DNA from 3 places in the Clostridium sp. D5 genome. Region 2 is predicted to be linked to each of the others. Evidence: riboswitches for the same ligand, from Rfam matches in the RefSeq annotation. Region 2 holds a riboswitch; each other region holds the start of a gene.
What was found. Region 2 has a riboswitch for cobalamin ahead of HMPREF0240_RS04725 (diphthine--ammonia ligase). Riboswitches for the same ligand answer to the same signal wherever they lie in the genome.

Region 1 (3,480 bases), on a different contig from region 2:
TAACCCCGGTACCGCAGATTCCGACCGGTTTGGCGTCCTGGATCGTTCCCGTCACCGCATGCCCGTCCTTCAGCTCCACCTTGCAGATTGCTCCCGGCACGCTTCCTGTCCCGAATGTTATATTTCCGCCCTCAAACGCGGGCCCGGCTGCCGTCGATGTCGTCAGAATGCGGTCCTTATTGCCAATTGCCATCTCGCCGTTTGTTCCAAGGTCAATCAGTACGGATACCTTCTCCCTCCTGTCAAAATCCAGGGCATACAATCCTGCCGTAATATCTCCTCCCACGTAAGTGGATATGCCGGGGAAAATCACAATTTCAAACGCCATGTCATTCTGGCCGAAAAGTTCTGCATAATTAGTATATATCGTATCAATATTGACCGGTGTAAAAGGGAATACGCCCAATGTTTCACAGGAGTAGCCCATCAGAAGGTGCACCATGGTTGTATTGGCCCCGATTACCATTTTTTCGATCTTTATTTTTCCGTTCTCTGTCAGACTCCCGATTCCCTGAAGCAGATCTGTCTGAATGCTCTTTCTCAGCGCTTCCTTTTTGCCTCCGTTGGAAGCTTCTATTCTGCTGATTACATCAGCACCATATGCCCTCTGTCGGTTGATCGTTGTAAAAACATCCTCGGCTTCCTTTGTCTCCATATTGATCAACTGCATCGCGATTGTTGTCGTGCCGATATCCACGGCAATTCCATAACGCACGCCCGCTTTTGCGCTGCTTCTTGCCGCTCTCCCTGCCGTTTGTTCATCATCCGCCAGAACAGCGAACTCCTCTTCTTTATGGAGCCCAACTGAGATCACACAGTCATCCTCAGGATAAGCCTTGCATGCCAGACGGAATCCATCCTGCAGCTGCTCCCCGCTGAAGAATTTTCCATCCTGCTCTGACGGAGCGATATCCCCCTCCAGAACCTGAATACCGCACTTTCCGCAGGTTCCTCTTCCTGCACAGACTGCCGGCAGGAATATACCCTGCTCCTGAAGTATCTCCATCAGAGAATGTCCCTTTTTGCCTTTTAAAACTCTGAGTTCATCTCCATCATGAAGCATAATTGTATAATCCGAAACATTTCTGAGGCTGCAGTTAACATTCGGGCAGCTCGCGCAGTTATGATGAATGCGGAACATGTCTGAATGATCTGCCGTCAGGTAGACCTGGCACGTCGTCTTGACCGGATCATACATACAGCTGTCCAGCACACGGATGCCCGCGCTGTTTTCTCTGCCGGTCACTGCCAGAGCTTTCTTCTGGGCCTCCATCGGAATATCCTGCGGCGCCTCCAGCCGATGGGACACTCCGCACTTTTTCGCTCTGCACATTGCGATAATCTGAGGCTGAAGCTGATGATCCATCTGAAAAAGATAATCATCCGCAATGGCATCCGCCAGCATTCCGCCCAGATAATCTCCTTCTGCAAACAGTTGTGTAGACCATCGGCTCAGCTGTCCGCCTACGGAAGTAACGCAGTACAGTGCCTGATGAATCCCTTCCCCATACCGGCTGAGATCAAATCCGTCCACATCCCCGAACTCCAGCAGAGCAATCGGCTCTATTTTCTTATATGCCTCCGGAAGCATCGCCTCATACTCTTCTGCCACATCATCATATGTCGCGCTGCCTTCGAAGCAGTCTATCAGAGCGAACACATTCTCTCTGCATATTTCTATATTAAATTCCGTTATTTTCATCTTCTTGTCCTCTCTCAACTGCCGGAAAAGCCATCCCCGTCCCTGCAGTTTCAATAACCCTGTTCAATTATTTTTCCTGTATAAAAAGAAAAACTCCTTGTAAAAAGAGTTCGATGCTGACACACTATATAAAATTAAAACGGAATCCTGTTTCCCACCCAAAACAGGTCCATAGGGATATGTAAGTATCCTGGCTCACGTTTCATCCTTGGAATGCCTTCTCATCCTGACGGACAATGGCTTTTATTCTTCGTCCACGTTTACAGTAGGGGTAAGCCTGCACCGGATTCACACCGGTTTCCTTCTCTAAATGCTCTTTGTTGTTACCATCCGCACTTATTTCCCAAAGGGCACTTTATTTCTCTGTAACTGCTTTCTTTGCAACTTCTGCTGCTGTTGCTGCATCTGGTGTATAGTAGTCAGCACCAATCTGCTCTGCAAAACTGTCATTAACCGGAGCGCCGCCGACCATAACGATGTACTTGTCGCGAAGTCCTTTTTCGTTCAGCTGATCGATACAATCCTGCATCTTCGGCATTGTTGTTGTAAGAAGTGCTGACATACAGATTACATCTGCGCCTACTTCTTCTGCTTTGTCAATAAATACAGCCGGCTCAACATCTACGCCGATATCGTGGATCTCAAAGCCTGCGCCTTTCAGCATCATTACTACAAGGTTCTTTCCGATATCATGCAGGTCACCCTGTACTGTACCGATAACTGCCTTACCAACCGGCTCATTTCCTACTTCAACCAGTTTTGGCTCCAGAACTGTAAGTCCTGCATTCATAGCTCTTGCTGCTACCAGAACTTCCGGTACGAATACCTCGTTGTTTTTAAACTTTGCACCGATGATCATCATTCCTGATAAAAGACCTTCATTTAAAATCTCTTTTGGATCCTGCCCCTCGTCCAGAGCCTCCTGTACCAGTGCCTTTACATTTTTTGCCCTTCCTTTTTGAAGGAATTCTGAAATTTCCTGAATCTTTGACATTTTACATACCTCCATCATTCTTTAAGCGTGTCTGCTTTGATTATTATTCTACCTTATTTGCAATTATGTTTTTAGTAATTTTTTTGGAACTCTTTGTATTAATATCTCATTTTTTGTTTATTTTTTTATTTCTTCTACAATTTCCGGGTACCACTCCATTGCTTTTCTCAGGGATTTTCTGACGGGCAGGCCATTTCCGGATAAGACCACCAGATCATTGATATGTTCCGGCTTTCCTTCAAACTTCTCGGCTTTATAAATGCTGCCTACGCAGTCCACCAGATAGATTTCTCCGTCTGCCTCCACAAATCCTTTTACACGGTAAGTATCATCCAGAAACATTTCAACGAATTTCTGAAGCTTTCCCGGTGCCTGCCCCGGTTTCAAACGGAGCAGATATTTTTTCAGGGTGATGTCCGCGCTCTGTAAGATCGGTTCTTCCGGCTGTCTGTCTGCCGGCACAGCGGGATTCAGCCAGCTGCTTTCGATCCTGCCATAAGTAGTCGTATGGACCCCGGCACCCGGACGGTGCATCTTGACGATCCCCTTTATTTCTTCAATCTGTTCTTTGGATGCAAGATCGGTTTTATTAATAAGCACAAGATCGCTGACGGCCAGCTGCTTCTTTATTACAACTGCAGTCTCATATACCTTCAAAAACTGCCTTGCATCAATCAGACAGATACTTCCCATATATTCTACATCAGAGAACTTGTCCTTCTGGTTCAGGATCTTTCTGACATTCATGGGATTGGACAGGCCGGAGGCCTCTACGATAATAATG
Region 2 (3,480 bases):
TTTTCGGGCAGGGACCATGGACACCTTTTCAGATGTTTTCCTGGGGAATCATCGGGATGATCGCCGGATTCCCGGGGCTGCGGGCGCTCCTGCGTCACCGTATACCGCTGATTATATATGGTATATTCTCGGGGATCGCTTATTCAGGGCTTATGGATATCTGGACGGTGCTCAGCTTCGAGGGAGGCTGGAACTGGTACAGGTATCTGGGGGCGCTTGCGACTGCGGTGCCGGTGACAATTACGTACTGTGTGTCCAATGTAGTATTCCTGATGCTGACTATCAGGCCGATTGGAGATAAGATGAACCGGATTCAGGTGAAACATGGGATCTTTTAAGCGTATGTATTTTCATGGGGAGGCTTTGGGAAAGGGGGCGCCCGCTGAAAGTCTGCCGGGGAAGGTACGGCGGGACGCAGCAGGGCATTTTGGCGGCGGGCCATTTGCTAACACCCTCTAATATCAAAATCGGACTCTTATATGGAACCACCGGCATTCACCGTGGAATTCTGATGAATTCCGCGGCTCAGGCCGGCTTGTGATCTGCTTCGGAAGCAGATCACATCCATATAAGAGTCCGATTTTGATATAAGAGGGTGTAAGCGCATTCTTACGCTGCCAAAATGCCCTGCTGCGTCCCGCCGTACCTTCCCCGGCAGACTTTCAGCGGGCTGGGCTTTTCTGGGCGGCAGGTGAAAATTCAACGGGGAGTCACGGACGGGGGAGGCGGATGGGGCTGGCGGCGCGGGATGTGCAGCGGGGGCTTGTGAGTATAAAAAAATATTGTTATTAAAGGAGTGCTATTCGACTTCCAGGGTCAGGTATTTGCCGCGGGGAATTGGTGCGGAGAATTTTATGCCCAGGGAGGTTTTGAAGAGGGGGCCTCCTGTTACGAAGGTGTGGTATTCTCCGTTTTCGCCGCAGACGTCTATGTTGTCTTTTTCCATTGAGGCTATGAGGGCGGGAGTCAGAGGCTGGCCCAGGTAGTCGGGGGACATTCTTTCGGTGTCTACTACGGTTATGTGGGTGGTGAAGCCTGCCTCTAGGAATTCCAGGACGGCTTGTCTGCGGCTTTTCTGCCAGAGTGGGAAGGATGGCTGAAGGCCGGCGTTTTGGCAGCGGGTGCTGCACCAGGCCAGGTGTTCTTCCAGGTCGATGTCGCCGAAGACGCAGACTTCTGCTCCGGCTGATTTTTGAGACAGGAGTTCTTTTTCGAAGTTTTTTTCGTAATCCTCACCGCTTGTTTTGATCAGGGTGATGGGGAGGTTCATGGATGTCTCGAGTTTTTGGATGACTTGGGAGCTGATTCCGTGGAACCAGCTTCGCTCCCGGTCCGTGTTGTAGGTCATGATCAGGGCCATGGGAATCATGCCGGACTGTATTGCTTTGTAGATGGAGAGGGTGCTGTCTTTTCCGCTGCTGTAGGATGCAACGAATTTTTTACCTTTTAGTTCATTCATTTGTTTTCCTCCGGATAAATAATGAGTGGAAGCAGCTGCGGCCGCATTAGGATGGCTTTACTCTCGCAGTGCATGATGTCATAAATTGTTTTCATATCTTTTCCAGTATTTCTTTTAAAAGCGAAATTATCTCATACATTCTTCTCAATATTTGAGAAGCTATTACTATTATAACAACTAATAAAATAACAAACTCCAATCCCATTACTGACCTCCTCCTATTCCAATACTAAATGGTTTTCTGATTCTTAAGAGCATAAAAAATAAACCTCTGCTCTATGCCTTCAGACGCTTTCTAATGATTCAATACTTGTATCCTGACTAAAGTTCAGACCTAATTGCTGCCCTTCCCGGATCAACCAGTGGTTGTGTAGCTTTCGTAACTCATTACAGTAGGGATAAAACTGTACTGGAATCTCACCAGACTTCCTAAAGTGTAAAATTGCACTTCTATCGTATTGAACCATTGTAATCTTTATTAAGAATCAATAGTATTAAGTGAATCTGATAGAAGTATTTTATATCAAATGCTTATAATTATCAATGCATTTCAAAGATTTATCTGAATATTACATTAATTTTTAAATTTATCTGATTAGTCATGATCGCTTTCAGCAATATTTTATCGGGGTTATATTTTTGTCAGCGTAAGCCGTGCACAAATGCATGGGGCGAGACCAGTGGCTGCCGATTAAACATAGAAGAGAAATCGGGGCACTATTGACACGGGGAAGAAGAAACAATTATAATGAACTAAGAAATCTTAGGAGAGGCGAGACGATCCCTCTCTTTTTTTAAAAGCAGACGCTTGTTTTCTGTAAAGCAGTGGAAAGAAGGTGTACGGATGTACGGGGGCGGGAATCTGAGAAAACACATGGGGAAAGTACTGCTGTCTGTACTTTGTGTACTGGTGCTGTCCGGATGCGCAGGCAGTGCCGGGCAGTCAAAAGAGAAGGAAGAATATGTAATTGGTGTCGTCACAAAGTCCAAAAGCAGTGAATACTGGATGTCTGTTTATTCTGGAATGGAGAAGGCTGCAAAAGATTACGGCGTCACAGTGATTACACTGTCACCGGATTCGGAGACGGACGACAGTCTGCAGAAGAAGATGATTGATGACCTGATCGCGAAGGGCGTGGACGCGCTGGCGGTTTCTCCGATTCAGTCCTTTGGTGCGGACGCGTATCTGGCAGCAGCGAAGGAAAACGGAATCCCGGTTTATTCCTATGACACCAGGATTATGAGCCAGGATATTCCCTATATTGGAATTGATAATGAAAAGGCGGGAAGGGGACTGGCCGAATATATGGCCAAGGCGCTTGGCGGCAATGGAAAAGTTGGGATTATTTCGGGGAATCTGGAACAATCGGGGCATGCCAGCAGGGTAAAGGGGTTCTCGGATTATATAGAAGAGAATACAAACATGGAAGTCGCGTTTGTAGAGAGCGGATACAGCAACCTTCAGATGTCTGAAAAAGAGATCACCCGTCTTATGGAGGAGCACCCGGATGTGAAGGGGATCTTTGCCACCAGTGCGGTGACAGCGCTGGGAATTATGAAGTATATGGAACAGCATCCGGTTGTGCTTGTGACAGTGGATGCGCAGCAGGATGCGCTGGAGGCCGTGGCAGAAGGCGGAATCCAGGCTTTGGCGGCGCAGTCAGGGTACGAGATTGGGTATGAGACAATTCAATATATCATAGAGAAGAGGGACGGCGAGGACCTTCCTCTGGATAAGATTCTGAATGTGGAAATCATAACAAAGGATAATGTGGAGGAATATCAGATTCAAAATTAGGCGGAATCTAAAAATAAGACCCAAAAAGAAAGGCTGCTTCTGAAAAAGAGTGGTCTTTTTTTAGATTTTGGGCGAATTGCTAAAAAAAAGCACCTTTAACCAAAGTTAAGCCAGATGGGAAGAGGCGTGAGAAGAGGTATAATGAGATGAGAGAGATATTGTACTGCCGGTATTCCATACTGTATAATGGAAGAAAAAGGCGGGAGGGATAAAGAATGTTCCG
Region 3 (3,480 bases), on a different contig from region 2:
ATTCCAAATATCAGGATTATTACAGGCAGGATGGACGAAGAGGCAATCTGCGGATTCATCCGGAAGCACCAGATAGAGCTTGTCATAGATGCTACTCATCCCTTTGCCCGTCTGGTTACGGAGAACATAAAAAATGCCTGCAGCAGAAGTGAGGCCGGGTATATCCGTTGTCTGCGCGATGAGAGCAGTACCGGCGGCGCTCATTCATATGAGAATATGGTACTGGTGGATTCCGTAGCAGAGGCAGTGGAATATCTGAAAACACGGGAAGGCAGGATTTTCATTTCCACAGGAAGCAAAGAATTAAAGCTGTATACAGAAATAGAGAATTATAAAGAGCGGTGTTTTGCCAGGGTTCTGTCTACGAAAGAGTCCGTGGAAGAGAGTGTGGAGCTTGGGTTTAAGGGGGCTCACCTCATTGCCATGCAGGGGCCCTTTTCGAAGGAACTGAATATCGCCATGCTTAAGGATACGGATGCAGATTATTTTGTGACAAAAGAATCCGGCAAAGCTGGGGGATTTGAGGAAAAACTGGAGGCGGCAAAAGAGACAGGAGTAACGCTGGTAGTGATCGGAAGGCCTGCAGAGACGGGGCACAGCGTAGAAGAAACAAAAAAATATCTTCAGAATATTCTGAATACGGAGGGCAAAGGGGTCTGACCCCTTCTTAAAAAATTACACAAACTAGGAAAAAAAGTACAAACAGCAACATTGAAAATCGGATACAATGCTAAGTAGTGAAAATTGCATATTATGACAAATTATGATAAAATAAATAAGGTTATGAATGAGGTGTATGAATGAAAAACGGACTGATACATATCTACTGTGGAGATGGAAAAGGGAAGACGACCGCTGCAACAGGACTTGCAGTCAGGGCCGCAGGGAGTGGAATGAAAGTTCTGTTCGCGCGCTTTTTGAAGAATGAAGTTTCCGGTGAGCTGAAGATACTGGATGCGGTGGATGGGATTACAGTTCTTCATGTGGACAAAGCGTTTGGATTTTTTAATACGCTGTGTGATAGAGAAAAGGCGGAGGCAGAGGAGACTTATGCCCGGCTTTGGGATACAGTCTGTGACAAAGCGGTATCCGGGCACTTTGATTTGCTAGTGATCGATGAGTTTATGGCCGCCTATAATTATGGCCTCATTGAGCACAATAAGGCACTGGCCTTTTTGGAAAGTAAACCAGAGGAACTGGAGGTCGTCCTGACCGGACGGAATCCGGATGAGAAGCTTATTAAGCTTGCGGACTATGTTTCCGAGATCAAGAAGATCAAACATCCCTTTGACCGGGAGATCCGGGCAAGACGGGGAATCGAGTTTTAGGAGGAGATACCTCTGTATAAAAAATGACCCAAAGGGCAGCGTGCTCTTTAGGTATATAGTTCAGGTCTGGCATACAATTTAGAAGTAAGCTGTCCCGATGCAGTATCCGAATCTGCTGAGGGCGGCCTAAGGGGAAGCAGGTGTGAATCCTGCACAATACCCGTTGCTGTATAGGTGGAATGGTATCCATTATGTCACTGTGAGAGTTCTCATGGGAAGGCGGAATACCGTGCAGATGCCTTAGTCAGAAAACCCGCTTTTAAATGGATCTGAATGGTTACGGGAATATGACCGGGTGTTATGCTGCAGATCTCGTACGATTTTGTGGTATACCTGGGAGGTATTTCGAAACAACAATATCACAAAAAAGGAGAGAGAGACATGTCAAAAAAAGAAAAAATCTTACTCAAGGCAGCCATCGCATTCGCGCTGATGTTTGCCGTCACACCGGCTGTTAATGCAATGCATATCATGGAGGGTTACCTTCCGGTAAAATACTGCATTGCCTGGGGCGTAATCTGTGTCCCGTTTCTGGTTGCCGGCCTGATATCCCTGAAAAAAAGAGTGAAAGAAAATAGAAAATCGATCATGCTGATTGCTATGGCAGGGGCGTTTATTTTTGTAATATCATCCCTGAAAATACCGTCAGTGACAGGAAGCTGTTCCCATATGACCGGAACCGGACTGGGAGCAATCCTGTTCGGACCTGCGGCAGTCAGTGTGCTGGGAATTATCGTACTTTTATTTCAGGCGATTCTGCTCGCTCACGGCGGACTGACAACACTGGGAGCCAATACGTTCTCCATGGCGATTGCAGGACCGCTTCTGTCATTTGGAATATACCAGCTCTGTAAAAAAATGAATGTTAACCGTAAAATATCAGTATTCCTGGCCGCTTTTCTGGGAGATATCTTTACATACTGTGTGACCAGTATCCAGCTGGCACTTGCATACCCATCCGAGGCGGGCGGCGTAGCGGCATCCGCTGTCAAATTCCTGGGAGTATTTGCACCGACACAGCTGCCGCTGGCAGTCATCGAGGGTATTCTCACAGTCATCATCGTAATCGGACTGGAAGCTTATGCAAAACCGGAACTGAAAGCAATCGGATTTTTAAAGGAGGCAAAATAAGATGAGTAAAAATACGAAAACAGTTATCATTCTTCTGATCGTAGCTGTATTGATTGCAATTGTGCCCCTGTTCGCAAAAAAAGGCGCTGAGTTCGGCGGTTCAGATGATGCAGGGAGCGTCATGATCGAAGAAATACAGGGAGAATATACTCCATGGTTTACACCGGTGCTTGAGACTGCGCTAGGGGGAGAACTGCCGGGTGAAGTGGAAAGCCTGATCTTCTGTCTTCAGACAGGAATCGGAGTCGGTATTATCGCTTTTGTAATGGGACGATTCGTAGAAAGAAAAAAATGGCAGAACAAGACGGAATAAAGTTCTGGGAAGGAAGGCAGCATGATTGTAGTAGATAAGCTCTGTTATCGCTCCGGTTTAAGATATGTAAATGCAGGTGAAAAGTTTGCATTTTCCATGATAACTCTGCTGTTCTGCGTTATCAGCCGTTCACTGGTCATTGCCGGTATTGTTTTTGCAGTCAATGCATACCTTACCGTGAAAAAAGGACATATAGCGGCCAAACAGTATGTAAAGCTGCTGGCTGTGCCTTTTACATTCCTTATATTGAGTACACTGGCGATCATAGTCAATATCTCAAAAGTCCCACTGGATGCCTATGCAATTCCAGTGGGCAGCTTTTTTATCACGGGTAGTTTTCAGTCCCTGCTTTTCGGGATACAGCTGATTGCAACAGCCATGGCAAGCGTGACCTGCCTGTACTTTTTATCACTCAATACAACAATGACTGATATCCTGGGTGTTCTTACAAAACTGCACTGTCCGGAGATATTGACGGAACTTATGCTTTTGATTTACCGGTTCATTTTCGTGCTGATGGACACGGCATCCGCCATCATGGTGTCTCAGAAGTCAAGACTGGGCAACCGAGATTTCAGAACCTCGGTCAATTCCTTCGGAAAGATGGCGGCGGGCCTGCTGCTCCGCGCATTTAAGCGGTCCAATGCATTGTATGATGCTATGGAATCGAGGTGCTATGACGGTAAGATCAGAGTGCTCGAAGAAAAT

Region 1: linked by a shared signal. The riboswitch ahead of HMPREF0240_RS07535 (ASKHA domain-containing protein) and the one ahead of HMPREF0240_RS04725 (diphthine--ammonia ligase) in region 2 are both predicted to bind cobalamin.
Region 3: linked by a shared signal. The riboswitch ahead of HMPREF0240_RS07560 (energy-coupling factor ABC transporter permease) and the one ahead of HMPREF0240_RS04725 (diphthine--ammonia ligase) in region 2 are both predicted to bind cobalamin.

What each region holds. Positions count from the first base shown of each region.
Region 1 covers NZ_GL870810.1:256,135-259,614, reverse strand. Annotated here, with positions in the region: gene HMPREF0240_RS07535 (ASKHA domain-containing protein) at 1-1,702, opposite strand, end outside; cobalamin riboswitch at 1,865-2,049, opposite strand; gene HMPREF0240_RS07530 (corrinoid protein) at 2,058-2,696, opposite strand; gene HMPREF0240_RS07525 (GTP-binding protein) at 2,814-3,480, opposite strand, start outside.
Region 2 covers NZ_GL870809.1:1,119,124-1,122,603, forward strand. Annotated here, with positions in the region: gene HMPREF0240_RS04715 (ECF transporter S component) at 1-338, shown strand, start outside; gene HMPREF0240_RS04725 (diphthine--ammonia ligase) at 800-1,459, opposite strand; cobalamin riboswitch at 1,749-1,935, opposite strand; gene HMPREF0240_RS04730 (substrate-binding domain-containing protein) at 2,304-3,257, shown strand; gene HMPREF0240_RS04735 (sensor histidine kinase) at 3,473-3,480, shown strand, end outside.
Region 3 covers NZ_GL870810.1:262,497-265,976, forward strand. Annotated here, with positions in the region: gene cobK (precorrin-6A reductase) at 1-660, shown strand, start outside; gene HMPREF0240_RS07555 (cob(I)yrinic acid a,c-diamide adenosyltransferase) at 801-1,328, shown strand; cobalamin riboswitch at 1,412-1,604, shown strand; gene HMPREF0240_RS07560 (energy-coupling factor ABC transporter permease) at 1,710-2,459, shown strand; gene HMPREF0240_RS07565 (cobalt transport protein CbiN) at 2,461-2,772, shown strand; gene cbiQ (cobalt ECF transporter T component CbiQ) at 2,794-3,480, shown strand, end outside.